3 regions of the Microbacterium sediminis genome follow, and region 3 is predicted to be linked to each of the others. Evidence: predicted binding sites of a transcription regulator. Region 3 holds the regulator's gene; each other region holds the start of a gene.

Region 1 (9,490 bases), 980 kb from region 3:
CGCCGTGGTGCTCGGGCTCGGGGTGCTGGCCCTGCCGGTCGGCTCGCTCGGCCTCGCGCTGCCCAACGCCGGCGTGCTGCCCAAGGACAACGAGGCGCGCGTCGCCTACGACCTCACGAGCGAGCACTTCGGCGCCGGCTTCAACGGCCCCCTGATCCTCACCGGCACGATCGTCACCTCCGACGACCCCGTCGCCCTCATGGAGGACCTCGCCGATGAGGTGGAGCAGATCCCCGGCGTGCGGGAGGTCGCCATAGCGACGCCCAACGAGACGATCGACACCGGGATCGTCCAGATCATCCCCGAGACCGGCCCGTCCGACCCCGCGACGAGCGAGCTCGTGCGCGAGCTGCGCTCCCACCACGACGAGTGGCAGGACGAGTACGACATCGACCTCAAGGTCACCGGCTTCACGGCCGTCGCCATCGACATCTCCGATCAGCTCGGCAAGGCGCTCGTGCCGTTCGGCATCTTCGTCGTGGGTCTGTCGTTCGTGCTGCTGATGATCGTGTTCCGCTCCATCTGGGTGCCGATCAAGGCCGCCCTCGGCTACCTGCTGTCGATCCTCGCCGCGTTCGGCGTGGTCGCGGCCGTGTTCTCGTGGGGCTGGGGCGCCGAGCTGCTGCACGTGTCCAAGACGGGCCCGATCATCGCGTTCATGCCGATCGTGGTGATGGGCGTGCTGTTCGGCCTCGCCATGGACTACGAGGTCTTCCTCGTCTCGCGCATGCGGGAGGACTACGTGCACGCGGCCAAGCGGCGCGGCCTCCTCGGCGACTCGCTGCGGCCCGACGCGCGCGAGGCGGCGAACGAGACGGCCGTCGAGGCGGTGCGCAGCGGCTACTCCGCCTCCGCCCGCGTGGTCACCGCCGCGGCCGTCATCATGTTCGCGGTGTTCGCGGCCTTCGTGCCCGAGGGCGACAGCAACATCAAGCCGATCGCGCTCGCGCTCGCCGTGGGCATCGCGGTCGACGCGTTCCTCGTGCGCATGACGCTCGTGCCGGCGGTGATGGCGCTGCTGGGCCGCCACGCGTGGAGCATGCCCGCGTGGCTCGAGCGGCGCCTGCCGCACTTCGACATCGAGGGTGAGGCCGTGGAGCGCGAGCGCTCGCTCGAGAACTGGCCCGAACCCGGCTCGACGGCCGCGATCGCCGCCGAGGGCCTCACGGTCGCCGCGGACGACGTCGTGCTGGCGTCGGGCGTGGACCTGCGCGCCGAGCCCGGCGAGGCGATCGTGCTGTCGGCGGAGGATCCGCGCCGCTCGCGCGCGGTGGCCCTCGCGATCGCCGGCCGCACGGAGGCCACCGACGGCCTGCTGCGCGTGGCGGGGCACCTGCTCCCGGCGCGCGCGGCCTGGGTCCGCACGCACGTGGGGCTCGGCCTGCTGGGTGCGGGCGACCCGATCGCCGCGGCCCGGCACGCGCTGCGCGGCAAGCCCGCCATCGTCGTGCTCGACGGCGTGGATCGCCTCGGCCCGGCCGAGCGCGACCAGGTGGCCGCCGCGCTGCGCGACGCAGCCTACGTGGCCGATCCGGCCCGGCCGCTCACGGTCGTGGCGACGTCGACCGACGCGGGCGCGGCCCGCTCCCTGCTCTCCGACGCCGGCTGGGGCACCATCCACCGCGTCGACGTGAACTCCATCGACCTCGAGGTGAACGCATGACCACCCTGGAACGCGCCCGCTCGCGCAAGCCCATCACCTGGCTCACCGTGATCGGTGTGCTGCTGCTGCCGGCCGTCATCGGCGGCGTGCTCGTCGCGGCGCTGTACAACCCGACCGAGCGGCTCGAGAACATGTCGGCGGCGATCGTGAACCTCGACGAGCCGGTCACGATCGACGGCCAGTACACGCCGCTGGGGCGGCAGCTGGCGGCCGGCCTCGTGGAGGGCTCGGACGATCTCGACAGCAACCTCGACTGGGTGCTGTCGAACGAGGACGACGCCAGCGAGGGGCTGCGCGACGGCACCTACCAGGCGATCGTCACGATCCCGGAGGAGTTCTCGGCGGCCGCGACCTCGTCGGGCCAGTCGCTCGCCGGGTCGGACGACCCCGCGCAGAAGGCCACCATCGAGGTCACCACGGCGCCCGATGCGCGCCTCGTGGACGGCGCGATCACCGCGCAGGTGGCCGACGTCGCCACGGCGACCCTCGGCGACATGCTGTCGGAGGCGACGCTGTCGAACCTGCTCATCGGCTTCACGACCATGGGCGATCAGCTGGGTGACGCGGCCGACGGCGCCGCGCAGCTGGCCACCGGCGCGGGCGAGGCGCGCGGCGGTGCCGACCAGCTGTCCTCCGGCGCCACGCAGCTGGCGGACGGCATCGGCACGCTCGGCGACGGCATCGGCCAGCTCGCCACGGGCGCGTCGGCGGCTACCGACGGCGCGACCCAGCTCGCCGACGGCATCGCGACCCTCGCGGGCGGGCTGCGCGGCGACGGCACGCCGGCGAACCCCGGCCTCGCCGGCGGCGCCGCGGCGCTCTCCGACGGCGCCGGCCAGCTCGCCACCGGGCTCGACCAGGTCAACGCCGGGCTCAACGGCGACGGCACCGCCGCCAACCCGGGCCTGGCGCCCAGCGCCGACCAGCTCGCCGCGGGCCTCGCCCAGGGCGTCGAGCAGATCCGCGCCACCGACATCGTCCCGGCCGAGCTCGAGCAGGCCGCCGCCGGCGCGGCTCAGGGTGCGCAGGGTCTCGCCGACGGCCTCGAGGGCCTGTCGGCCGCGTGCCGCGTCTCGGCCGCCCCGGCGTTCTGCGACCAGCTCGACGCCCTCGCCGCCAGCGCCCCGGGCGTCGCCCAGGCCGCGGCCGGCACGCAGCGGGGCCTGACGTCGATCAACGACACCGTCCCGGGCGCCACGGCCGACGGGCTCGCTCCCGCCGTGGGCGGCGCGCAGCAGCTCGCGGGCGGGCTCGGCACGCTCGCCGCGAACACCCCGGCGCTGGCCTCGGGCGCGCACGACCTCGCGTCGGGCGCGTCGGGCCTCGCCGATGGCGCCACGCAGAGCGCGGACGGCGTCGACCAGCTCGCCGCGGGCGCCTCCAGCCTCGCGTCCGGCCTGGGCCAGCTCACGACGGGCGCCGAGCAGGCCGCCGCCGGCACGCCGCAGCTCGCCGACGGCGCATCGCAGCTGTCGACGGGGGCGAGCGAGCTCGGCGACGGCCTCGGCGAGCTCGCGGGCGGGGCGAGCTCCCTCGCCGGCGGCCTGGACCAGGCCGTGGCGGCCGTGCCGTCGTACGGAGAGAGCGAGGCGCAGGATCTCGCCTCGGTCGTCGCCGACCCGGTGGGCGCCGACGGCACCGACGACTCGCTGTTCGGCGCCTCGGCGATCCCGCTGCTGGCGGCCGTCGTGCTGTGGTTCGGCGCCCTGGCCACGTTCCTGGCCCTGCGGGCGGTCACGGCGCGCGCCCTCACCTCGCGCCGATCGTCGGTGCTGCTCGCGGGCGGCGCCCTGCTGCCCGCCGCGCTCATCGGCGCCGTGCAGGGCGCGCTCGTGGCGGGCGTCGCCCAGCTCGCGGCGGGCTACGACGCGGCGACCGCCTGGGCGTTCCTGGGCGCGTCGATGCTCGTCGGCATCGGCTTCGCGGCGGTGCACCAGGCCCTGGTGGCGGTGTTCGGCGGGGCCGGGCGCTGGATCGCGGCGATCGTCGGCGCGCTGGCCCTCGCGGTCGGCATCGTCTCGACGCTGCCGGATGCGCTGCGCGGCGTGACGTCGTTCCTGCCCACGACCACGGCCTTCGACGCCCTCCTGGCCGTCGCGACCGGCACGGACGGCGCCGGCGCGGCGATCGCGGGCGTGCTCATCTGGGCGGTGCTGGCGTTCCTCGTCTCGACGATCGCCGTGGCGCGGCGCCGCTCGGTCTCGGCGAAGGCGCTCCTGCAGCCCTCGCTGGCCTGACCCTCGCCCCACGCGAAGAACCCCGCCCCTGCAGCACGCAGGGGCGGGGTTCGTCGTCAGGAGCGGATCAGCCCTCGTACGGCGTGTAGGTGTTGTCGGCGCCGTACTCGTAGATGTTGATGAAGCCCTCGGTCGGGTCGCCGACCTCATCGAACGTGATCGGGCTCGACGCGCCGTCGTAGTCCGCCGTGCCGCCACCGAGGATGATGTCGGCGCAGGCCTCGTACGACTCGCACTTCTCGCCGTCGCCCGAGCCGCCAGAGACCTCGATGAGCTTCTCGGCGATCGCGGCCGAGTCGGTCGACTGCGCCGCCAGCGACGCGAGCGCCAGCAGGATCGTCGCGTCGTACGACTCGGGAGCGTAGGTGTAGTCGCTCAGCGCGGCGTCACCGGACTCCTCGACGAAGGCGTCGAGCCCGTCGATGAAGTCCTGCACCTGGTCGGGCGTCGGGCCCGGGTAGGTGCCCTTCGCGCCCTCGAGCAGACCGGGCTCGAAGTCGGGGTACGCGGCCATGTTGCCGTCGACGAGGAAGACGTTCTCCGCGGGGAAGCCCTGGCCGATGAGGGTCGGCAGGATCGTCTTGGCCTCGTCGAACGAGATCACCGTGATCGCGTCGGGGTCCTGCGCGAGGACCTCGGCGATCTGCGAGTCGAACGACGTGTCGCCCGGGTTGAACGTCGGGGCCGCGACGACCTCGCCGCCGGCGGCCTCGAACGCGTCGGTGATGTACTTGGCCAGGCCGGTGCCGTACGCGTCGTTCAGCACGATGAGTCCGAGCGTCTGGTGGCCGAGCTCGGCGACGAAGTTGCCGTGCACGTCGCCCTGCAGGGTGTCGGACGGAGCCGTGCGGAAGTACAGGCCGTTGTCGTCGTACGTCGTGAACGCGTCCGACGTGTTCGCCGGCGAGAACTGGATGACGCCGGCGCCCGTGACCTGGTCGATGAACTGCAGCGAGACGCCCGACGAGGCGGCGCCGATGATGGCGGCCGGGTTCTCGGCGAGCAGGCGCGGGATCTCGGTCTCGTACGCCTTGTTGTCGAGGTCACCCGAGTCGCCGTGGTTGATGTCGACGGTGAGACCGGTGGTCTCGGCATAGGCGTTGATGAGCGAGGCGGCGTAGTCGACGCCCGCGATCTCGGGCGGGCCGAGGAACGAGAGCGAACCGCTCACGGGCAGCGCGGTGCCGATGTTGAGCGAGAGGTCCTCGCCCTCGACGGGCGCGCCGGACGAGCTCTCTTCGGGGTCCTCGGCGGGGGTGTCGCTCGCGGCACAGCCCGCGAGCACCAGCGCTGCGGTTCCCGTCAGTGCGGCGAAGCCGAGCAGCGCCTTCCTGGATCGAACCATCGGGTATGTCCTTTCGGGGTCAGGTCCGAGGTCGGGTTGCACAAATCGCCCTCGGTTTCCAGGACAGTACCCCAGGGATTGTTTCGGGAATGTTTTCGCTACATTGAATGACTGAGCAAACTGCTCAGCGCGACCCAATCGTTATCTGGCGAGACTCACCACACCCGGCGCCGAGCGGCGCGATCGCCGGCCCTCCCGCAGCATGTCGGCCACGAGCACGGCGCACGCCACCCACACGATCACGAAGCCGGCCCAGCGCTCGGCCGGCATCGGCTCGCCGAGGATGAACACGCCCGTGAGGAACTGCAGGATCGGCGCGATGAACTGCAGCAGCCCGATCGTCGTGAGCGTGACCCGGCGCGCGCCCGAGGCGAACAGCAGCAGCGGCACCGCGGTGGCCACGCCGCTGCCGATCAGCAGCAGGGTGTGCCCGACGCCGTGCTGGCCGAGCGTGAGGCCGGTGGTCGCCGCGACGATCACGAGCTGCACCACCGCGATGGGCGCGAGCCAGAGCGTCTCGAGCGCCAGGCCGCTGACCGCGTCGACGGCGCCGCCGATCTGCTTCTTGACCAGGCCGTACAGGCCGAACGACGCGGTGAGGGTCAGCGCGATCCAGGGCACCGACCCGTACGCGACCACGATCACGACGACGGCGACCACGGCGATGCCGATGGCCGCCCACTGCAGCGGACGCACCCGCTCCTTGAGCACGAGGACCGCCAGCAGCACGGTGGCGATCGGGTTGATGAAGTAGCCCAGGCTCGACTCGATCACGTGATCGCTCTGCGTGGCGATGAGGAACGCCTGCCAGTTCACGTAGATGAGCAGGCCGGCCAGCACCGTCCATCCCACGACGGCCCGATTGCGGATCACCGCGATCATGCGGACCCAGCCGCCGCGCACGACGGTCAGCAGCAGCGCGCAGAAGACGAGGGAGAAGAGGATCCGCCAGGCGACGACCTCCCACGCGCCGGTGGGCTTGAGGAGCACGAAGTACAGCGGCAGCACGCCCCACAGCAGATACGCGCCGGCGCCGTACCCGACGCCGAGGAGCTTCTCCCGCTCCGGATCGATGGGGTTCGCACGGGAGGGGGAAGGCTGGCTCACTGTAAAAGGCTAGTCCGCGCCGGCGCCGCGGGAGCCGCGCAGCCGGCCGTCCGTCGGACGACTCGCGTGCGATTTCTGCCAATGCCCGTCGGCGCGGGACATCCGCGCCGCCCGGGCACGACGAAGGCCCGGACCCCCTGAGGGATCCGGGCCTTCGTGCGGACGTCAGTGCGTCAGCGGACGACGACCGCGAGCACGTCGCGGGCCGAGAGGACGAGGAACTCGTCAGCGCCGAACTTGACCTCGGTTCCGCCGTACTTGCTGTACAGCACGCGGTCGCCCACGGCGACGTCGAGCGGAACGCGGTTGCCGTTGTCATCGATGCGGCCGGGGCCCACGGCCACGACCTCGCCCTCCTGGGGCTTCTCCTTGGCGGTGTCGGGGATGACCAGACCGCTGGCGGTGGTCTGCTCGGCCTCGACCTGCTTGATGACGATGCGGTCCTCGAGCGGCTTGATGGAAACCGACACGGTGTACCTCTTCTTTCCTGTGCTGTCCGGAAGACTGAGTGTTCGCACTCTCGCGCGGAGAGTGCTAACGCCAGTGTAGGCATCCGTTGGCACTCTCGCAATGCGAGTGCCAACGATCGCGATCCCCGGTCGATTCGGCCGCGCCGCCGTACCCTGGACGGATGGATCGCCCCGAGCTCGACGCCCTGCTGACGCGAGAGGGGCTGGCCCTGCTGGACACGCTCGACCCCGTCCAGACGGCCGCCGACGTCGCCCGCGTGGTCTCGCGACTGCGGGCCGCCGGCCACTCCCCCGAGCTCGTCTCGGCCGTCGTGGGGCAGGCCCGGCTGCGCCGCCGCGCGGTGGCGAAGTTCGGCGAGCTGGCGGGGCGCATGCTCTTCACGCGCGCCGGGCTCGAGCAGGCCACGCGCCTGCCGGTGGCCACCCACCACGCCGAGCGGATGCGGGCGGCCGGCGTCGGGCGCGTGGCCGATCTGGGCTGCGGCATCGGGGGCGATGCCCTGGCGTTCGCGGCGCTCGGGATCGACGTGACGGCCGTCGACGCCGACGACGTCACCGCGGCGCTCGCGGCCTACAACCTCGCGCCCTTCCGCCCGGGAACGACCGTGGCGCAGGGGCTCGCGCAGGACGCCGACCTCTCGGGCGTCGATGCCGTCTGGCTCGACCCGGCCCGGCGCACGGCGGGCCACGCGGAGACCCGGCGCGTCACCGCGGCCGACTACTCCCCGCCGCTGGACTGGGCCTTCGGGCTCGGCGAGCGCCTGCCCACGGGCATCAAGCTCGGGCCCGCGCACGACCGCGACGCGCTGCCCGCGCACGCCGAGGCGCAGTGGGTCAGCGACGGCGGCTCGACCGTGGAGCTCGTGCTGTGGTCCGGGGCGCTCGCCCGCGACGGCGTGCGCCGGGCGGCGCTCGTGCTGCGCGACGGCGCCGCGCACGAGCTGACCGCCCCCGCCGACACCGAGGACGAGCCCGACCGCCCGCTCGGTGCCTTCCTGCACGAGCCAGACGGGGCGGTGATCCGTGCCCGCCTCGTGGGCGACGTCGCGCGGGCGCTGCGGGCCGGCCCCGTCGCGCCCGGCATCGCGTACCTCACGGGCGACGCGGCGATCACGAGCCCGTTCGTGCAGAGCTTCCGCGTGCGCGAGATCCTGCCCGCCGATCCGAAGGGGCTCGCCAAGGCCCTGCGCACCCGCGGCATCGGCACGCTCGAGATCAAGAAGCGCGGCGTCGACGTCGACCCCGCCGCGCTCCGCACGCGCCTGGGACTGCGCGGCGACGCCTCGGCGACGCTGCTGCTCACGCGCGTGGGCGGCAAGCGGATCGCGGTGCTCGCCGACCGGGTCTGATCCGCAGGTCCTCAAGTCTCTGCGAAGTCCGCGCGTTCGGACGCCCGGATTCGACACAGACTTGGGGACTTGCGACGCCGATCCGCCAGACTGGGCGCATGGAGTACTGCGTCTTCATCGAGCCCCAGCAGGGCGCCGACTACGACACCCAGCTCGCCTTCGCCCAGACGGCGGAGCGGCTCGGGTTCGACGGCTTCTTCCGGTCCGATCACTTCCTCAAGATGGGCGACTTCTTCGACGGCCTGCCCGGGCCGACCGACGCGCTCACGACGATCGCCGGCCTCGCCCGCGAGACCTCGCGCATCCGCCTGGGCACGCTCGTCTCGTCGGTCACCTACCGGCACCCGGGGCTGCTGGCGATCCAGGCGGCGCAGATCGATGCGATGTCGGGCGGCCGGTTCGAGCTGGGCCTCGGCACGGGCTGGTACGAGGCGGAGCACCGCGCCTACGGCCTGCCCTTCCCCGCCAAGCGGTTCGACCTGCTGGAGGAGCAGCTGCAGATCCTCACCGGCCTGTGGTCGACCCCGATCGGCGAGACCTTCTCGTTCGCGGGCGCCCACTACCGCCTCGAGGACGCCCCCGCGCTGCCCAAGCCGGTGCAGAGCCCGATGCCGCTCATCGTCGGCGGCGCCGGCCCCTCCCGCACGCCCGCTCTGGCGGCGTCGTATGCCACCGAGTTCAACATCGTGTTCCAGCCCGAGGACGTCATCGCCGATCGGCTGGAGCGCGTCGTGCGCGCCTGCGAGGCGATCGACCGCGACCCGGCCACCCTCAAGCGCACGGTCGGCCTCACGGTGCTCGCCGGGGCCTCCGAGGCCGATGTCGCCCGCCGCGCCGCGAACACGGGCGTCGACCTCGCCGCCTTCCGCGAGAGCCACACGTTCTGCGGCTCGGCCGACGCGATCGCCGAGCGCGTGGGCCGGCTGCGCGAGCGCGGTGCCGAGCGCATCTACTTCCAGATGATCGACATGACCGATCTCGACCACCTCGCCTACCTGGGCGAGGAGGTCCTGCCGATCCTGCCGCGCTGAGGGGACGACACCATGACGCGCACCGTCGCCGAGAAGCTCCAGATCAAGCCGGGCACCGAGGTGCTGTTCGGGCCCTCGACCCCGCAACAGCGGGCACTGATCGACCCGCTCCCGGAGGGCGTGACGGTGGTGAACGGCATCGACCGCGACACCACCGACGTCGCCGTGATGTTCGCCCGCAGCCGCGAGGAGCTCGACGGCCTGCTCGCCGACGTGATGCCGCGCCTGACGGCGCCGCGGGCGGTGTGGATCGGCTACCCCAAGGGCAATCGTGCCGACATCAACCGC
Region 2 (9,490 bases), 1.3 Mb from region 3:
CGCCCCATGGCTCCCATTGTGGCGGTCGCGGGCCGATGCCCTCGAGATCGAACGGCGGCCGACCTACTCTGGGGTGACGGCTCGCTCAACGACGAACGGAGCACGACATGCGCACACTGCACGTGGGGCTGCGGGTGAGCGACCTCGAGCGATCGCTGCGGTTCTATGGGGCGCTCGGCTACGACGAGGTCGGCCGCGTGCCCGAGACCGAGTTCGGCACCCTGTCGATGCTGCAGCTGCCCGGCGACGAGTTCGTGGCGATCGAGCTCGTGCACGACCCCGCCGGCGCCCCGGTGGCGCCGAGCGGCATCAACCACCTCGTGGTGCAGGTGGAGTCGGTGGCCGAGGCGGCGCAGCGGCTGGCGGCGCACGGCGTGGAGGCCGAGGAGCCGCGGTGCCTCGACCCGGAGGCGGACTTCTGGACCCTGTGGCTGACCGATCCCGACGGCTATCGCCTCGAACTCGTGCAGTGGCCGAGCGGCCACGCCCCCGGGATGACCGCGGCGGACTTCGCCGACGAGTGACGGCTCAGGCGGGGAAGCGCACCCCGGTGAGCTCCTCCGAGAGCGACCAGAGGCGTGCGGCGTCGGCCTCGCTGCGCAGCGGACGGTAGAGCTCTTGCTCCGCGGGGGCGCCGCCGAGTCGTCCCGGTCCGCGCGGCGAGTACAGCGCGCCGGGGCGGGCGTCGGGGGATGCCGCGGCGTACAGGGCCGGAAGCGCCGCGCTGTCCGGCGTGCCGAGGAGCAGCCCGCGCGCGGAGAGCCACCGGATCACGCGCACGCTGGCCGTGTCGGACGCTCGCGCGAGCTCCGGACGGGCGGCCAGCAGGCTCGTGGGCGCCACGCCCGGATGCGACAGCGTGCTCGTGAGGCCCCATCCTCGGGCCGCGCTGCGGCGCTGCAGCTCGAGGGCGAAGAGCCCCACGGCGATCTTCGACTGGCGGTAGGCGCGGCTGCCGTCGTAGGAGCGCGTGCCGTTCGGGTCGTCCCAGTCGATCGCGCCGCGGGCGGCGGCCACGCTCACCTGCGACGTGACGCGGGCCCCGCCGGCGCGCAGCAGCGGCAGCAGGCGGGCGACGAGGGCGAAGTGCCCCAGGTGGTTGGTGCCGAGCTGCAGCTCGAAGCCGTTGGCGGTGGTCTGCCGGCTCGGGGGCGTCATGACGCCGGCGTTGGCGATGAGCAGGTGCACCGGGCGGCCGTCGCGGCGCATCGTGTCGGCGAGCGCGGCGACCGACTCCAGCGACGACAGGTCCAGCGGCAGCAGCTCGATCGCCGCGCCGGGCACCTGGGCGCGGATGCCGTCGGCGGCGGCCTCGCCCTTGGCCGGGTTGCGCACGGGCAGCACGAGCTCGGCGCCGGCGCGGGCCAGGCGGGTCGCGATGCGCAGGCCGATGCCGTCGCTGCCGCCGGTCACGACGGCGCGGCGGCCGGCGAGCGAGGGGAGGGTGAGGTCGGGGGTGGTGCGGGGCATGAGGGGCTCCTTCGTGTCGCCTCCCACTGTGCGGCTGGGCCGCCGGCGTATCCAGGACACGGCATGCCGTGGCTGACGGCGCGGTCGGGTGCGAGGATCGAGGCGTGGCGATCGACAGGACCGGGCTCGGCGACTTCCTGCGCCGGCGCCGCACCGCGCTGCAGCCGGAGGACGTCGGCATGTCGCGCGGTCAGCGGCGCCGCACCGAGGGCCTGCGCCGCGAGGAGGTCGCGGCCCTGTGCCACATGTCGGCCGACTACTACGCGCGCCTCGAGCGCGGCGACGGTCCGCTGCCGTCCGAGCAGATGCTGGCCTCGATCGCCCAGGGGCTGCACCTCACGATCGACGAGCGCGACCACCTGTTCCGGCTCGCCGGTCACCCGCCGCCGCCGCGCGGGGCCGAGAGCGACCACATCGGCCCCGGTCTGCTGCGCGTGCTGGATCGGCTGCAGGACACCGCGGCCGAGATCGTGACCGAACTCGGCGAGACGCTGCGGCAGACGCCGCTCGGGATCGCCCTCACCGGCGATCTCCTGCGCTTCACCGGCGCCGAGCGCAGCATCGGCTTCCGGTGGTTCAGCGACCCGGCCTCCCGCGAGCTCTACGCACCCGAGGACCACGCCTTCCTGTCGCGACTGTGGGCCTCGGGGCTGCGGGAGGTCGTCTCGCGCCGCGGTCCCGGATCGCGCGCCGCCCACCTGGCCGAGCTGCTGCTGGCCCGCAGCGCGGAGTTCCGCGAGGTCTGGGATCGGCAGGAGGTCGGTCTGCGCCCGGCCGAGACCAAGCGGTTCGTGCACCCCGAGGTCGGCGTGCTGGAGCTGACGTGTCAGAACCTCATCGACCCGTTCTCGTCGCAGTCGCTCCTCGTCTACACGGCCGTGCCCGGCAGCGAGAGCCACGACAAGCTCGCGCTGCTCTCCACCCTCGCGCCGCGCGTCGTGCGCTGAGTCCGGCTCAGCGGTGCGCGGCGCCGCGCCGCAGCGCCGAGAGCCCGAGCCACGCGGCGGCGGGCGTGGCGAGGATCGTGACCGCCAGCAGCAGCGGATCGATCGTGGCGTCGTTCGCGAGCAGCAGCAGCGTGGGGCCCTGCACGGCGGCCGTGGAGCAGCCGATCCAGCCGAGGGCCCATCGCGTGCGGGGCCGGGCCGGCGACGCTGTCGCGAGCGCCGCACCGCCCAGCAGGGTGAGCAGCGCGACGACGACGAGCACCGTCCGCTGGGCGAGCGACTCCCAGCCGGCCAGTCCGGCGCCCGAGGGGGCCAGCGCCCAGAACACGGCCGCCGCGGCGAACGCGCCGAGGGCCGCGACCGCGGCGACGCGCGCCGCCGGCGGTCGTAGGGCGCGGGGCGGGGCCGACAGGAGCGCGCCCCACCGGCGGTGGGCGTAGTCGGCGAACAGCGCGGCGAGCGCGATGCCGTAGAGGGCGAAGCCGCCGTAGACGACGGCGAAGACCGCGGGCAGCAGGTCGCCCTCGCCGCCGGAGGACACGTCGCCGGCGATCGCCGCCTGCAGCACCACGCCGATCGGCAGGCCCAGCGCGATCGGCGCGAGGGCGCCGGTGGCCACGGCGGCGGGCAGCACGATCACCCACCAGGGCGTGCGCAGCCCCCACCGCTGCGAGAGGGCGAGGACGACGACCACGCCGATCGCGGCGAGCACGAGCGTGACGACGTTGCCGATCTCCATGCGGGCGTCGTGCATGTGCGACGGGCCGGCGCCGGGCACCATGCCGATGCGCGAGCCGGCGAGCCACATCACCTTCAGGACCGCGTACGGCAGGAGTGCGAGCACGGCGATCGCGGCCGTGACCCGGCGGGCGTTCGGCGACAGCAGGCCGCGGACGTCGCTCGAGGGGCGGGATGTCATGGTCACGGCCACACGCTAGCTGTGATGTCCAGGGACGTTGTTTCGGCGACACGGCTGTGAGGAGCTGATGGGCGAGGGCCTCCGGTTATGAAGTGGAGCTGTTGAGTTCAACCGCTTCACGAACCAGGAGGCCCTCATGTCCCACGCTAACGCTGCCCTGACACCACGCGCTCGTCTTCGGCTGGCGCGCCTGATCGTCGAGGACGGCTGGCCGCCGTCCCTGGCGGCGAAGATGTTCATGGTCTCGCCCGTCACAGCCAGGAAGTGGGCTGCCCGGTTCCGAGCCGAGGGGCCGACCGGGATGACGGACCGATCGAGCCGCCCACGGTCGATGCCGGCGAGGACACCGCTGCCCGTGGTCAAGAAGATCGTGAAAGCGAGGTGGCGACGCCGTCTCGGCCCGGTCCAGATCGCTGGCGAGCTCGGTCTGCCCGCCTCGACCGTCCACGCAGTCCTGGTGCGATGCCGGATCAACAGACTCAGCCATATCGACCGGGTCAGCGGTGAGCCGATCCGCCGGTACGAGCATGATCATCCCGGCTCGCTGCTCCACGTCGACGTCACCAAGTTCGGCAACATCCCCGATGGCGGCGGGCACCGTTACGTCGGCCGAGTCCAGGGCGAGCGCAACCGCGAGGCCACCGCTACCCGTCTGCAGAGCCGGAACCACCGCTATGAGCCGCGCCTGGGCACCGCGTTCGTTCACACCGTCATCGACGACCACTCCCGCGTCGCCTACGCCGAGATCTGCTCGGACGAGAAAGCGGACACCGCGATCGGTGTCCTGCGCCGCGCCGTCGCCTGGTTCGCCGACCGTGGCGTCCGCGTCAAGCGTGTCCTCTCGGACAACGGCTCCGCCTACAAGTCATATGCCTGGCGCGATACCTGCACCCAGCTCGGAATCACGGCGAAGAAGACCCGCCCCTACCGGCCGCAGACGAATGGGAAGATCGAGCGGTTCCACCGCACCCTCGCCGATGGTTGGGCATATGCCCGGTTCTACGGATCAGAAGCCGAGCGCCGCGCGGCGCTTCCGGGTTGGTTGCACTTCTACAATCATCACAGGCACCACTCCGCGATCGGAGGCCCGCCTATCAGCAGGATCGAAAACAACCTACCTGGACATCACAGCTAGCGCGCGGAAGAGGGGCGGCACCCGGGGGATACCGCCCCTCTTCGCGATGGGGATGGTCAGACCGTGATCGCCGGCGCCTCCGAGCCGTGCTGGATCTCGACCTTGCGGGGCTTGGCCTTCTCGCTGATCGGGATGAGCACGCTGAGCACGCCGTTCTCGTAGCGGGCGGAGATCGCGTCGGTGTCGATGCCCTGGCCGAGGTTGAGCTGCCGCAGGAACGTGCCGGAGGCGCGCTCGCGGGTGATCCACGAGACGCCCTCGTCGCTGCGGACGGTGCGCTCGGCCCGGATGGTGAGGACCTGGCCGTCGACGTCGATGTCCACGCTGCCGGGGTCGATGCCCGGCAGGTCGGCGCTGAGCACGTAGTGGTCGCCGTCGCGGTACAGGTCCATCGGCATCAGCCGCGGACCCTGCCGATCGAGCATCTGCTGGGCCACACGGTCCAGCTCACGGAAAGGATCGAAGAACATCGCCATGATGATCGTCCTCCTTCGTCGGTGTGGCGCTGTTCGGCTCCAGAATCCGAGTCGGATCGACTCACTTCGATTATTAGCACTCTCGGGGTGAGAGTGCTAACTTCTCAGCGAATCCGAAGCGATCAGCGGAACATCACGCCGACGACGCCGACCACGTTGATGAGGAACCACGCGAGCACGCCCACGCCGACGATGACCGTCGCCCACGACCAGCCTCGCCTGAGCCGCTGACCGGGCGCCGCCACGCCGCGCGGCGCGAGCGCGATGGGCGGCGGCGTGACCATGGCCTGCGGCGGGGCGAACGGGAGCGGGGGCGCCGTCGGGTCGACGGGAGCGATCGCCCCGGGGTCGGGCTGCGGGGCACGGCCGGCGGCCGCGGCCTCCGCGGCGAGGCGCTCGTCGCGCCAGCGGCCCCACTGCGTGAGCTTGTCCATGAGCGCCGAGACGACCGAGAACAGCCAGGCCCACGTGGCGGGGTCGAGCGTCGACACGTCGCGCCGCGTGTACAGGAACAACCAGTCGTCCACGATCTCCACGTCGAGCTGGCCGACGTGATCGATGAAGCGGGCCATGATGTCGGGCGTGAACAGGTACAGCGCGTCGCGCTCGTAACCTTGCGGGCAGTACAGCGCGAAGTGCTGGTCGAAGTCGCCCTCGAGGCTCAGGCGCTGGTCCTTGTCGAAGGTGATCGGCAGGTTCGTGCCGAAGACGCTGTTGTTGCCGAGCGCGTCGAGCACGATGTGCGGCAGGGGCGTGTCCAGGTGGATGGCCACATAGCCCCAGCGGTGCGTGGTCTGCTCCTTGCCCGATCCCGTCGTGTACCGGTAGTTCGCGAACTCCACGAAGCGCGGGCGCTGTCCGCGCACCCGCAGGTGGGCCCGGCGATCGCTGCCGCGGTTGAAGATCATGCCCGGCAGCCGGGGGTCCTCGGCCTGCGGCAGGAAGGACATGCCGTTGGCGCGGGCGAAGCGGTCCAGCCGGTAGCCGGTGTCGTTGCGTCCGCGCAGCACGCCGCGCAGCAGCAACACGATCATCACCGTGGGCACGGCGAGGAACATGAACGGCACGAACAGGGCCGGCATGAGCTCCGGGGTGCCGCCCATCACGGTCATCATGAGCGGCAGCATCGCCAGGCCGGTGAGCACGAAGATCGCGCAGAACGCGATCATGAACGCGACGAGGCAGCCCTGCCCCCAGCCGGGTCCGCCGCCGCGGCGCGCGACCTCGTCGTTCCAGGCCTTGACGGCCGCCCGGTCCACGGGATCCGTGAGCGGACGCGCGTCGAATCGATACGCGGGCTGCGGGGCGGGCGTGCTCACCCTGACACCGTACGGCAGGGCGGCCCGGGATCGGCGGAGCAGAGGTGCCCATCGGGGCCGCGGATGGGGCGCCCGCGTTCGAATGCAGAAAACTGCCCAGATCGGCCGATCGATCGAGCGGATTTCTGCATCCGGAGGATCGGCCGGCGCCGCTACCGCGCGCGGGGCGGGGGTGGCACGATCGGGGCATGCTGACGCTGAGCCGCGAGGAGGCGCGCCGGATCGCCGTGCGCGCGCAGTTCCTCGACGCGTACCGGCCGGAGTCGCTGCTCGAGGTGATGGATCAGCTCACCGGGGTGCAGATCGATCCGACCACCGCGATCGCGCGCAGCCAGGAGCTCGTGCTGTGGTCGCGCCTCGGCGACGCCTTCAGCCCCGCCGACCTCGCCCACGCCCTCGAGGTGGAGCGCACGGTCGCCGAGCACGTCACGCTGCTGCGCCCGATGGCCGACATGGGGATTGTGCTCGCGGTCGCGGACGAGTGGGTCCACCCCTCCACGCGCGCGTGGGTCGAGGCGAACGCCGGATTCCGCGATCGGATCCTCGCCCGGCTGTGCGCGGGCGGCGCCCAGACGACGGCGACGCTGCCGAACGATCCGGAGGTGCCGTACGCCTCGACCGGATGGGACGACGAGCGCAACACCGGCCGGATGCTCGAGGTGCTGTGCCTGCGCGGTGAGGTGGCGGTGTCGGGGCGGGAGGGCCGGCGGCGGCTGTGGGATCTCGCCGAGCGCGTGTACCCGGCGGACCTGCACGTGCCGCCGCCGGACGAGGCCCGCGCGATCCGCGACGAGCGCCGCCTGCTGTCGCTGGGCATCGCGCGCGAGAAGCCGCTGCGGTCGCCTGCCGAGCCGTCGCCGCTCGGGCCGATCGGGCTCGAGGCCGTGGTCGAGGGCGTCGAGGGCACGTGGCGGGTGCATCCCGACGTCCTCGGCGCCGAATGGGCGGGCGATCGGGCCGCGCTGCTGTCGCCGTTCGACCGGATGGTCTACGACCGCGACCGCGCCCTCGACCTGTTCGACTTCGAGTACGTCCTCGAGATGTACAAGCCCGCGGCGCAGCGCCGGTGGGGCTACTTCGCGCTGCCGATCCTCGTGGGCGACCGCCTGATCGGCAAGCTCGATGCGAAGGCCGACCGCAAGAAGGGCGTGCTCACGATCAACGCCGTGCACGAGGACATCCCGTTCTCGCCGTCCGACGCCGACGCGGTCGACGCCGAGATCGCCGCGCTCGCCGACTGGCTCGGCCTCGAGCTGCGCCGCTGAGTCACGCCGCGCCGGCGGCCCAGGTGTCGGGGGTGCCGATGCGGGTGAGCGGTCGGAACAGGGCCAGGGCGATCGCCACGCCCACGAGGACCAGCGCGAGCACGAGGAGCGTCGTCGCGAGGCCGACACCCGAGAGCAGGCCGGAGCCGACGAGGGGCGCGAGGGGGAACGAGGCGGCGCCCGACAGGGCGGCCACCGACGAAAAGCGGCCCTGCATCTGCTCCGGGGTGATCACGGCGGCGTAGGAGAAGATCGACGCGTTCAGGGCCGGGGCCAGCAGGTAGGCGACGGAGTAGCAGGCGAGGATCGCGCCGTACGTGGGGAAGATCGCCATGGCCAGGAAGGCGAGCGACATCACGGCCATGCACGCGGGCACGATCACGCCCGTGCGCACCCGCTGGACGATCAGCGGCGCGAGGAAGGAGCCGATCAGCAGCGAGGCGCCGATCATCGTGCTGAGCAGGCCGATGAGGAACGGATCGGTGCCGCGGTCGGCGAGGTCGAGGGTCACGGCGACCGTCGAGCCGTTGCTGGCGGTGTTGAGGACGATCGCGAGGGCGATCATCACGACGAACAGGGGCTGGGAGCCGACGTACCGCAGCCCCTCGACCAGCGCCGCGACAGGGTGCGTGCGCCGCGCCTCGCCGAGGTCGCCGTTGAGCGGGCGGCGGATGAGCACCGCTCCGATCGCGGCGACGAGGTTGCCGATCGCCGAGCCGAGCAGCGGCAGGGCGTGCGACACGGCGTAGAGCAGCCCGCCGACCGGCCCGGAGATCAGCGCCGCCACCGACTCACGGCCCTCGACGGTGGCCCGCGCCGCGGGCATCTGCTCGGCCGGGACGACCGATCGCAACCCGCCGTCGTCCGCCGGGCCGACGAACGCGGTGGCGACCTGCGACCCGAACGACACGATCGCCAGGTGCACCGGATGCAGCGCCCCCATCCACAGGGCGCCCGCGGCGGTGAGCCAGAGCGCTCCCGCCACGCCGGCGGCGATGAGGATGAGCGTGCGCCGGTCGACGCGATCGGCGACGACACCGGCGGGGAGGGTCGCGAGCAGGTAGCCGGCCCCGCCGACCGCCGAGATGATGCCGGCGGAGAGCACGTCGCCCGTGATGGCGAGGGCCACGAGCGGGATCGCGAACCCCGCGATCCCCATGCCGAGCGAGCGTGCCGTGAGGCCGGTCATCAGGAGCAGGTACGCGCGGTTGCGCAGCAGCCGCGGCGCGGGGGAGGCGGGGGCCGGGGCGTGCACGTCGGTGGTCATGCCGATGACGATAGACCCGCAACAACACTTGCGCAATAGTTCTTGCGCAAACTGTGTTGCGGATATCGCTACGCTGGCCGCATGGCGAAGGAGTACCAGCCGTTCGAGGTCACCGAGGTCGCGATGATGCGCGCCCTCGCCCACCCCGTCCGGCAGCAGATCCTCGCCGAGCTCGTGAGCAGGCGGCAGGGGCGTGCCGCCGACCTGGCCGACGCGCTCGAGCTGCCGGCGAACTCCGTGAGCTTCCACCTGCGCACGCTCGCCAAGGCGGGGCTGATCGTCGAGGCGCCGGAGCTTGCGCGCGACAAGCGCGATCGCGTCTGGAAGCCGCTGTCGACCGACGGCTACACCCTCACCGACTCCTCGCCGGGTATTCCCATGGTGACGGCGCCGGTCATGCGCTGGCTTCGCGCCCTCTTCGCCGGCGACGATGCGGCCTTCCTCGGCGAGAAGGACGAGACGGTCCACGTCGTCAGCGTGAGCCAGGGGCCCATGACGAAGGAAGAGGCACAGGAGTTCCTCGACGAGGTGAACGAGCTGATCCGCCGCCGCGGCGAACGGCTGCGCGACGCGCGGGACGAGGATCGCAGCGTCGCGCGTCCGATGTATCAGACGGTCTTCGCGCTGGGCCCGCTGCTGCGCTCGCGCCGCGAGACGGACGGTTCGCGAGAAAAGGCCTGATCGGCTAGACT
Region 3 (9,490 bases):
AGGATGATCTTCTCGACCTCGCGCCGCTGCAGCGCCTGGACGGCCTTCGCCATGGCCAGATACGTCTTGCCGGTGCCGGCGGGGCCGATGCCGAAGACGATCGTGTTCTCGTCGATCGCGTCGACGTAGGCCTTCTGGCCGGCCGTCTTCGGGCGGATCACGCGGCCGCGCGACGACAGGATCGCCTCGCCCATGACCTCGGTGGGGCGCGGTCCGTCGCCGCGCATCATGCGCGCCGACGAGGCGACATCGGCCGGGGCGAGCTGGTGGCCGCCGCGAGTGAGCTCGAGCAGCTCGTCGACGAGGGCGCGCGCTGCGCGGACGGCGGGCTCCTCGCCGCTGAGGGTGATCTCGTTGCCGCGGACGTGGACGTCGACGTCGGGGTGGGCGCCCTCGACCATGCGCAGGAGGCGGTCCTGCGGGCCGAGCAGCTGGACCATCGCCACGCCGTCGGCGTAGACCCGGTCGGTGTAGGGGGCGTCAGCCAACGAGCTTCTTCTCCTCGAGTCCGCCGGCGAGGACGTGTGCGTGGACGTGGAACACCGTCTGTCCGGCGCCGGCACCGGAGTTGAAGATGAGGCGGAAGTCGCCGTCGGCGTGCTCGGCGGCGACCTTCTGGGCCATGGCGACGACCTCGGCGAGCAGCGCGGGATCGCCGGCGGCGAGCTCCGCGACGTTCGCGTACTCCTGCGTCTTGGGGATGACGAGCAGGTGCACGGGGGCCTGGGGGTGGATGTCGCGGAGCACGAACACGCGCTCGTTCTGCGCGACGATCTCGCCGGGGATCTCTCCCTGCAGGATGCGCGTGAAGATGGACGGCTCGCTCATAGCCACAAGTCTAGTGAGCGACCGTCACCAACGGCCGAGCCGCGCGTTCAGCACGGCCAGGGCCGCGGGCCCGGCGGTCGAGGTGCGCAGCACGGTGTCGCCCAGCCGTACGCGGCGGGCGCCGGCCGCCTCGAGGCGCTCGAGCTCGTCGGGTGCGATGCCGCCCTCGGGGCCCACGACCAGCGTCAGCTCCTCGACGCCGGCGATGTCGACGCGCGACAGCGCGGTGTCGGTCCACGGATCGAGCACGAGGATCAGCCCGTCGCGCTGGGCGAGCTGGCCGGTGGTCGCGATCTCGGCGACCTCGGGCACCCATGCGCGATGCGCCTGCTTGGCGGCCTCGCGCACGATCGCGACCCACCGATCCCGTCCCTTGCGCGCCTTCGGGCCCTCCCAGCGCGAGACGCTGCGAGCGGCCTGCCACGGCACGACCTCGTCGACGCCGAGCTCGGTGGCAGCCTGCACCGCGAGCTCGTCGCGGTCGCCCTTGGCGAGGGCCTGCACCAGCGCGAGGCGCGGGGCGGCGCGCTCCTCCACGCGTCGCGCGTCGACGCGCACGCGCACGCGCTTGGGCTCGGCGGCGATCACCTCGCCCTCCAGCCACACACCGCGCCCGTCTCCGACCGTCACGGCCTCGCCCGGGCGCACGCGGCGCACCGCGGCGGCGTGGTGCGCCTCGGCGCCGGTCAGCTCGAGCTCGTCGCCCGGCTGCGCGTCGGCGGCCGCGTCGTCGACGAAGTGCAGCGCCATCTCAGCCGCGGAACCGGTCGCGGAGCTTGGCGAACAGGCCCTGATGGTGCTCGGACAGGCGCGGGGCGGGCGCCTTCTGCCGGCGGGCCAGCTCCTCCACGAGCGAGCGGGTCTTCGCGTCGAGCTTGGTGGGGGTCACCACGCGGACGCCGACGCGCAGGTCGCCGCGGCGCTTCGAGCGCAGGCCCGTGATACCGCGGCCCTCGATGCGCAGCTCGTCACCGGACTGCACGCCCGGCCGCAGCTCGAGATCGACCGGCCCGTCGAGACCGTCGACGGTGACGTTCGTGCCGAGGATCGCGTCGGTCATCGCGACCTCGACCACCGCCGTCAGATCGTCGCCCTCCCGCCCGAACACGGGGTGCGGGGCGATCTCGACCTGCAGGTACAGGTCGCCGTTCGGGCCGCCGGCCTCGCCGACCTCGCCCGAGCCGGGCAGCTGCAGGCGCAGTCCGCTCTCGACGCCGGCGGGGATGTCGACCGAGACCGTGCGGCGCGCGCGCACGCGGCCGTGGCCGTGGCACGTCGGGCACGGGTGAGGGATCACGGTGCCGAAGCCCTGGCAGGAGCCGCAGGGCTGGGTGGTGACCATGTTGCCGAGCAGGCTGCGCACCTGGGTGCGCACGTGGCCGGAGCCGCCGCAGATGTCGCAGCGCTCCGGGTGGGTGCCCGGCTGGCAGCACGAGCCCTGGCAGGTCTCGCACAGCACGGCGGTATCGACCTCGATGTCGCGGTGCACGCCGAACACGATGTCGCCGAGCTCGAGCGTGAGGCGCACGAGCGCGTCCTCGCCCCGCTGGCGGCGATCGCGCGGACGCCCGGCGCGGCCGCCGCCGGCGGCGCCGAAGAACGTCTCGAAGATGTCGCCGAAGCCGCCGAAGCCCCCGCCACCGAAGGCGTCGTCGCCGCCCATGTCGTAGCGGCGCCGCTGCTCGGGGTCGCTGAGCACGTCGTACGCGTGCGTCACGTCCTTGAACTTCTCGGCCGCGTCGGGGCTCGGATTCACATCGGGGTGGAGCTGGCGTGCCAGCTTGCGGTACGCCTTCTTGATCTCCTCGTCGCTCGCCTCGCGCGAGACCCCGAGCACCTCGTAGTGGTCTGCCACAGTCGCCTTTCCGGGATCGCCGTGCCGACGATCCGATCCTGTCTCCGTCGCGCCTCAGCGGCGCGCGGCGTCCTCGTCCAGCAGCCTCGTCAGGTACCGCGCCACGGCCCGTGCCGCGGACAGGTTGCTGGGATAGTCCATGCGGGTCGGCCCCATCAGCCCCACACGCGCCGTGCCGGTGCGCGTGTCGTAGTCGCTGGCCACGAGCGAGGCGTCGCCGAGGCCGAACGGCTCGTTCTCGCGGCCGATGCTCGCCGCCAGCCCCTGCTCGTCGGCCTCCATCTCGGTGAGCAGGCGCAGGAGCGTCACCTGCTCCTCGATCGCCTCCAGCAGCGGGTGGATGCTGCCGCGGAAGTCCTGCTCGCGCCGCGCGAGCGTGGCCGCGCCGGCCATCACGAGCCGGTTCTGCCGGAACTCCTCCAGCTCGTCGCCGATCACGCGCGCGAGCTCGCGCACCGCGCCGTCGAGCCGGTTGCCGGCCTCCGCCGCGGTGCCCAGCAGCGCCGCGACGCGCTCCGATCCCTCGCCCACGGAGCGTCCGGTGACGAGCATCGACAGCTGCGCCCGCAGCAGCGCGACGTCGGCCTCCTCGAGGATCGCCGGCACCGTCGTGAGCCGCTGCGAGACGCGACCGGTGTCGGTGACGAGGATGACGATCAGCCGCGACGGCTCGATCGCCACGAGCTCGAGATGCGTCACGTTGGCGCGCGCGAACGACGGGTACTGCACGAGCGCCACCTGGCCGGTGAGCTGCGTGAGCAGGCGCACCGTGCGGGTGAGGAGGTCGTCGAGGTCCTGCGGATCGGCGAGGAACGTCGAGATCGCCGCCCGCTGGGCCGAGGTGAGGGGCCGGATCTCGGCCAGATGGTCGACGAACACGCGGTAGCCCTTGTCGGTGGGCACGCGGCCCGACGACGTGTGCGGAGCCGTGATCAGCTCCTCGTCCTCGAGCATCGCCATGTCGTTGCGGATCGTCGCCGCCGAGACGTCGAAGGCGTGGCGCTCGACGATCGCCTTGCTGCCGACCGGCTCATGCGTGTCGACATAGTCCTGCACGATCGCACGGAGCACCTGCAGGCCTCGTTCCGTGACCATGCGCGCTCCCTCCTGGCACTCGTCCCACTGGAGTGCCAATTCTATCCTGCGGCGCCACCAATGGGTGGGAACCGACCATTCGGTCCCGGGTCCCCGCTCTCGACTCGCTTCGCTCGCTCGAGCCGTCTCCGCTCGCTTCGCTCGGTCGACGAGCCGTCGGGGTCACGGCTCGTCGACCGGAGGCGCGAAGCGCCGGAGCGGAGACGGGTCGAGCGGAGCCGCGCAGCGGCGAAGTCGAGACCAGGCCCACCCGCTCAGTCGGTCAGCGCCCGTACCACCGCGTCGGCGAGCAGTCGACCCTTGAGGGTGAGCACCACGCGCCCGCGGATCGCGGCGAGGCCCTCGATGAGGCCATCGGCGATGAGGCCGGCGACGGCCTCGCGTCGTCCGGGAGGAAGGTCGGCGATCGCGAGCCCCTCGCGGATGCGGCTCTCGAGCAGCACGCGCTCGAGAAGGCGCGCCTCGGCGTCGGGGCGCTCGCGGCCTGCGGCGGGCGACTCCCCCGCCGCGAGCCGCTGGGCGTAGGCCGCCGGGTGCTTCACGTTCCACCAGCGCAGGCCGGCGACGTGGCTGTGGGCGCCGGGCCCGAAGCCCCACCAGTCCTGCCCGCGCCAGTAGTTGAGGTTGTGGCGGGAGCGGTGCGCCGCTCCCCCGCGCGACCAGTTCGACACCTCGTACCAGCCGAACCCGGCCGCGGCCAGGCGCGCGTCGGCGAGCTCGTACATGTCGGCCTGGAGATCCCCGTCCGGCTCGGGCACCTCGCCGCGGGCGATCTGCCGGGCGAGCTTCGTGCCCTCCTCGATGATGAGCGCGTACGCCGAGATGTGGTCGGGCTCCAGGCCGAGGGCGGTCTCGAGCGAGGCCTCCCAGTCGGCCAGGCTCTCGCCCGGGGCGCCGTAGATGAGGTCGACCGAGACGTCCAGCCCGGCGGCGCGCGCCGCGGCCACGGCGGTGCCGACGTTGGCGGGCGTGTGCGTGCGATCCAGCGCGGCGAGCACGTGCGGCACCGACGACTGCATGCCGACCGACATGCGCGTGACGCCGGCGGCGGCCAGCTCGTCGGCCACCGCCGGGGTGACGGTGTCGGGGTTGGCCTCGACGGTGATCTCCGCCCCGGCCTCGAGGCCGAACGCGTCGCGCACCGCCGCGAGCATCCGCGCCAGGTCGCCGGCCGGCAGCAGCGTCGGGGTGCCGCCGCCGAAGAAGACGGTGGTCGCGGGGCGCGCGGCCCCGGCGTCCCCCAGCACGGTGCGGGCGAGCTCGACCTCGCGGATGAGCGTGTCGGCGTAGGTGTCCTGGCGCGCCCCGCGCAGCTCGGTGGCGGTGTACGTGTTGAAGTCGCAGTAGCCGCAGCGCACCCGGCAGAAGGGCACATGCAGGTACACGCCGAGATCGGCGGCGGGGTCGACAGCGAGGTCGGCCGGCAGGGCGCCGTCGGGCGGCGCGGGATCCCCGATCGGGAGGGCCGCGCCCATCAGCTGCGCGCCCGCATCAGGACGGCGTCGCGAACAGCGGCGAGATGGCCCGCAGGTAGCGGTCGAACAGCGCGCGACGACGGCGGCGCACGAGACCCGGGAACAGGCGGCCCAGCGGACGCGTGGGGCGATCGAAGGCGCGCACCGAGAACCAGACCTCGTCGTTGTCGCGCCACTCGATCATGAACGACTCCTCGCCGCTGACGACCGCGCCGCCCACGGTGCCGAGCGCGAAGCCGACCCGGCGCTTCTCCTCGACGACGAAGATCACGCGGTACTCGCCGCCGGCGTGGTGGCCGCGCACGCGCCCCTGCAGCTTGACGGTCGCGCCCGCGCTCACGAGCGGCGTGCCCTCGGCGTCGAAGCGCTGCTCGCCCTCCATGCCGGCCGGGGCGATCGGGTTGCCCTCGCCGTCGAAGCTCACGCCCGTGTAGGCGGGGCCGGCGGCGGGCCGCACCTCGGCGACGCGAATGCTGGCGCCGCGCTGCGCGCCCCACGACAGCAGCTCCTCGGCCGCCGTGCGGAACCGCTCCTCGCCGCTGCCGATGCGCATCGACTCGATCGCCGGCAGGCTCTTCTCCGGCGGGTACTGCAGCAGGTCGTCGGCCTGAGAGCCGCCGACGGCGGCGTAGTCGACGGTCTCGTCTCGGAACGTGCCCCGGCGCATCTGCACAGCCTACTTGCCCTTGGTCTCGACGTCTCCCGAGAGCGCGGCGATGAAGGCCTCCTGGGGGACCTCGACGCGGCCCACCATCTTCATGCGCTTCTTGCCCTCCTTCTGCTTCTCGAGGAGCTTGCGCTTGCGGGTGATGTCACCGCCGTAGCACTTGGCGAGCACGTCCTTGCGCATCGCGCGGATGTTCTCGCGCGCGATGATCCGCGCGCCGATCGCCGCCTGGATGGGCACCTCGAACTGCTGCCGCGGGATGAGCTTGCGCAGCCGCTCGGTCATCGTCGTGCCGTACGAGTACGCCTTGTCGCGGTGCACGATCGCGCTGAACGCGTCGACCCGATCGCCCTGCAGCAGGATGTCGACCTTCACCAGGTCAGCCTCCTGCTGGCCCGCCGGCTCGTAGTCGAAGCTGGCGTAGCCCTGGGTGCGGCTCTTGAGCTGGTCGAAGAAGTCGAACACGATCTCGCCGAGCGGCATCGTGTACTTCAGCTCCACGCGCTCCTCGGAGAGGTAGTCCATCCCCTCCATCGTGCCGCGGCGCTGCTGGCACAGCTCCATCACCGTGCCGACGTAGTCCTTCGGCGTCAGGATCGAGGCGCGCACGATCGGCTCCGAGACCGCGTTGATCTTGCCCTCGGGGTACTCGCTCGGGTTGGTGACGACGATCGTCTGGCCGGTCTCGGTGGTGACCTCGTAGATCACGCTCGGCGCGGTCGTGATGAGGTCCAGCCCGAACTCGCGCGAGAGGCGCTCGGTCACGATCTCGAGGTGCAGCAGTCCGAGGAACCCGCAGCGGAAGCCGAAGCCCAGGGCCACCGACGTCTCCGGCTCGTACGCGAGCGCGGCGTCCGACAGCTTGAGCTTGTCGAGCGCGTCGCGCAGCTCCGGGTAGTCGCTGGCATCGATCGGGTACAGGCCCGAGAACACCATCGGCTTGGGCTCGACGTAGCCCGCGAGCGGGGTCTCGGCCGGCTTGCGCTGGTTGGTGACCGTGTCGCCGACCTTCGACTGGCGCACGTCCTTCACGCCCGTGATGAGGTAACCGACCTCGCCCACGCCGAGGCCCTTCGTCGGCTCCGGCTCGGGGCTCGACACGCCGATCTCGAGCAGCTCGTGGGTGGCCTTCGTCGACATCATCTGCACGCGTTCACGCGGCTCGAGCCGGCCGTCCACCATGCGCACGTATGTGACCACGCCGCGGTAGGCGTCGTAGACCGAGTCGAAGATCATCGCGCGCGCCGGCGCGTCGGCATCGCCCACCGGCGCCGGGATGCGCTCGACGAGGCGGTCGAGCAGCTCGTCGACGCCCTGGCCGGTCTTGCCCGAGACGCGCAGCACGTCGTCGGGGTCGCCGCCGATGAGGTCGGCGAGCTCCTTGGCGAAACGCTCCGGATCGGCCGCGGGCAGGTCGATCTTGTTGAGCACCGGGATGATCGTGAGGTCGTTCTCGAGCGCCATGTAGAGGTTCGCGAGCGTCTGCGCCTCGATCCCCTGCGCGGCGTCGACGAGCAGGATCGCGCCCTCGCACGCCGCGAGCGAGCGCGAGACCTCGTAGCTGAAGTCGACGTGCCCGGGCGTGTCGATCATGTTGAGCGCGAACGTCTGGCCGTCCAGCTCCCACGGGATGCGCACCGCCTGGCTCTTGACCGTGATGCCGCGCTCGCGCTCGATGTCCATCCGGTCCAGGTACTGCGCGCGCATGTCGCGATCCGAGACCACGCCGGTCAGCTGCAGCATGCGATCGGCCAACGTCGACTTGCCGTGGTCGATGTGGGCGATGATGCAGAAATTGCGAATGCGCTCGGGCGGCGTGGCAGCGGGCTGGAGCGGCGTCAGGGCACGGGGAGACATGTCCGTCCGATTCTACGGTGCGCGACCTGTCCGCCCCTCCGCGGGTCGATCCGAGCAGATCGCTCAGACACGCCCGGGCTGCACCACTCACAATCAGCGGATTGCTTCATAACGATTGATCACGGTTTCCTCACGAAGTCCGGCTCCGTAACATCCCCGGAACATTCGGTGTGTGAGAGTGACCAACTATGGATGGGGGTCGTCCCCGGACGGCAGCGACGAAGAGCCCTCGACGCGTCCCCAGCATCACCCAACCCAAGGAGAAGGAATGCGTCTGCGACGTATCTATGGCGGAGTGGCTGCTGCGGCCGCGCTCGGCCTGGCCCTCACGGCCTGCGCCCCCGCCGACAGCGGCGACAACGGCGGTGACGGCGAAGGCACCACCAGCCAGTCCATCGCGGTCACGGTCGGCCCGAACGACTTCATCAGCTACAACGGCTTCACGCCCGAGTCGTACTCGACGTACAACTCGGCGATCGCCGACCAGCTGAAGGCCGGCTTCGCCTACTTCGGTCCCGACGGATCGATCGTCCCCAACGAGGACCTCGGCTCGTTCGAGCTGGTCTCGGAGGACCCGATGGTCGTCGAGTTCACCATCAGCGATGACGCTGTGTGGTCGGACGGCACGCCCATCACCGTCGCCGACGCGATCCTGGCCTGGGGCATCCAGAACCCGAACCTGACCTCGGGCGACGCCCCGCTGTTCAACTCGGTCTCGCAGGACCTCGGCGACACGATCCCCGCCGGCCCGCAGGGCGACCCGACGGGCAAGACCTTCACGGTCGAGTTCGCCGCGCCGGACCCCGACTGGCAGATCCAGACCTACATCCTCGACCCGGCGCACGTCGTGGCCGAGCAGGCCGGGATGACCGTCGAGGAGCTCTCCGAGGCGATCCTCTCGGGCGACACCAAGGCACTGGCCCCGGCCGCCGAGTTCTGGAACAACGGCTGGATGACGGAGCCGGGCACGCTGCCCGACGCCGAGCTCATCCCCTCGTCGGGTCCCTACATCCTCGACTCGTGGAGCGCCACGCAGTCGGTGACGCTGAAGGCCAACCCGGAGTACTACGGCGAGCAGCTGGCGCCGCAGAACGACGAGATCGTCTTCCGCTTCATCGCGCAGGACGCGATGCCGCAGGCGCTCGAGAACGGTGACGTCGACGTCATCTCCCCGCAGCCGACGGTCGACACGATCGCCCAGCTCGAGGAGATCGGCGACGCCGCGACCATCCACACGGGACCGACGCTCACGTGGGAGCACCTCGACTTCAACTTCGTCGAGGGCTCGCTGTTCGCCGACAACCTGGAGCTGCGCAAGGCCTTCGCCATGTGCGTCCCGCGCCAGCAGATCGTCGACAACCTCATCAAGCCGCTGGACCCCGAGGCCGAGGTCATGAACGCCCGCGAGGTGTTCCCCTTCCAGGAGACCTATGACGAGGTCGTCAGCGAGTCCTACGCGGGCCAGTACGACGAGGTCGACATCGAGGGCGCGAAGGCGATCGTCGAGGCGGAGGGTGCCACGGGCGCCGAGGTCCGCATCGGCTACTCGGCTCCGAACCCCCGCCGCACCGACGAGGTCGCCATGATCAAGTCGTCGTGCGACCAGGCCGGCTTCAACATCGTCGACGCGGGCAACGAGGACTTCTTCGCCCCGGGCGGCACGCAGGAGCGCGGTGACTACGAGGTCGCGCTGTTCGCGTGGGCCGGTTCGGG

What was found. The regulator HrcA, encoded in region 3, represses chaperone genes, less so after heat shock. The targets are predictions, from matches to a motif close to TTNGCACTCGNNNNNNNCGAGTGCNAA.
Region 1: the regulator HrcA is predicted to act here: its motif matches at 6,909-6,935, upstream of groES (co-chaperone GroES).
Region 2: the regulator HrcA is predicted to act here: its motif matches at 5,021-5,047, upstream of E3O41_RS00840 (Hsp20/alpha crystallin family protein).

Annotation. Positions count from the first base shown of each region.
Region 1 is NZ_CP038256.1:524,893-534,382, reverse strand. It holds gene E3O41_RS02595 (MMPL family transporter) at 1-1,663, shown strand, start outside; gene E3O41_RS02590 (YhgE/Pip domain-containing protein) at 1,660-3,900, shown strand; gene E3O41_RS02585 (ABC transporter substrate-binding protein) at 3,968-5,245, opposite strand; gene rarD (EamA family transporter RarD) at 5,387-6,352, opposite strand; gene groES (co-chaperone GroES) at 6,526-6,822, opposite strand; gene E3O41_RS02570 (class I SAM-dependent methyltransferase) at 6,984-8,171, shown strand; gene E3O41_RS02565 (LLM class F420-dependent oxidoreductase) at 8,270-9,202, shown strand; gene E3O41_RS02560 (DUF3052 domain-containing protein) at 9,215-9,490, shown strand, end outside.
Region 2 is NZ_CP038256.1:168,887-178,376, forward strand. It holds gene E3O41_RS00815 (VOC family protein) at 108-524, shown strand; gene E3O41_RS00820 (SDR family oxidoreductase) at 529-1,470, opposite strand; gene E3O41_RS00825 (helix-turn-helix transcriptional regulator) at 1,575-2,417, shown strand; gene E3O41_RS00830 (hypothetical protein) at 2,425-3,342, opposite strand; gene E3O41_RS00835 (IS481 family transposase) at 3,473-4,471, shown strand; gene E3O41_RS00840 (Hsp20/alpha crystallin family protein) at 4,528-4,947, opposite strand; gene E3O41_RS00845 (hypothetical protein) at 5,070-6,266, opposite strand; gene E3O41_RS00850 (DNA glycosylase AlkZ-like family protein) at 6,455-7,531, shown strand; gene E3O41_RS00855 (MFS transporter) at 7,533-8,798, opposite strand; gene E3O41_RS00860 (ArsR/SmtB family transcription factor) at 8,880-9,479, shown strand.
Region 3 is NZ_CP038256.1:1,502,988-1,512,477, forward strand. It holds gene E3O41_RS07100 (PhoH family protein) at 1-440, opposite strand, end outside; gene E3O41_RS07105 (HIT domain-containing protein) at 481-828, opposite strand; gene E3O41_RS07110 (16S rRNA (uracil(1498)-N(3))-methyltransferase) at 853-1,578, opposite strand; gene dnaJ (molecular chaperone DnaJ) at 1,580-2,683, opposite strand; gene hrcA (heat-inducible transcriptional repressor HrcA) at 2,738-3,778, opposite strand; gene hemW (radical SAM family heme chaperone HemW) at 4,033-5,253, opposite strand; gene E3O41_RS07130 (DUF1990 domain-containing protein) at 5,270-5,920, opposite strand; gene lepA (translation elongation factor 4) at 5,930-7,777, opposite strand; gene E3O41_RS07140 (ABC transporter family substrate-binding protein) at 8,046-9,490, shown strand, end outside.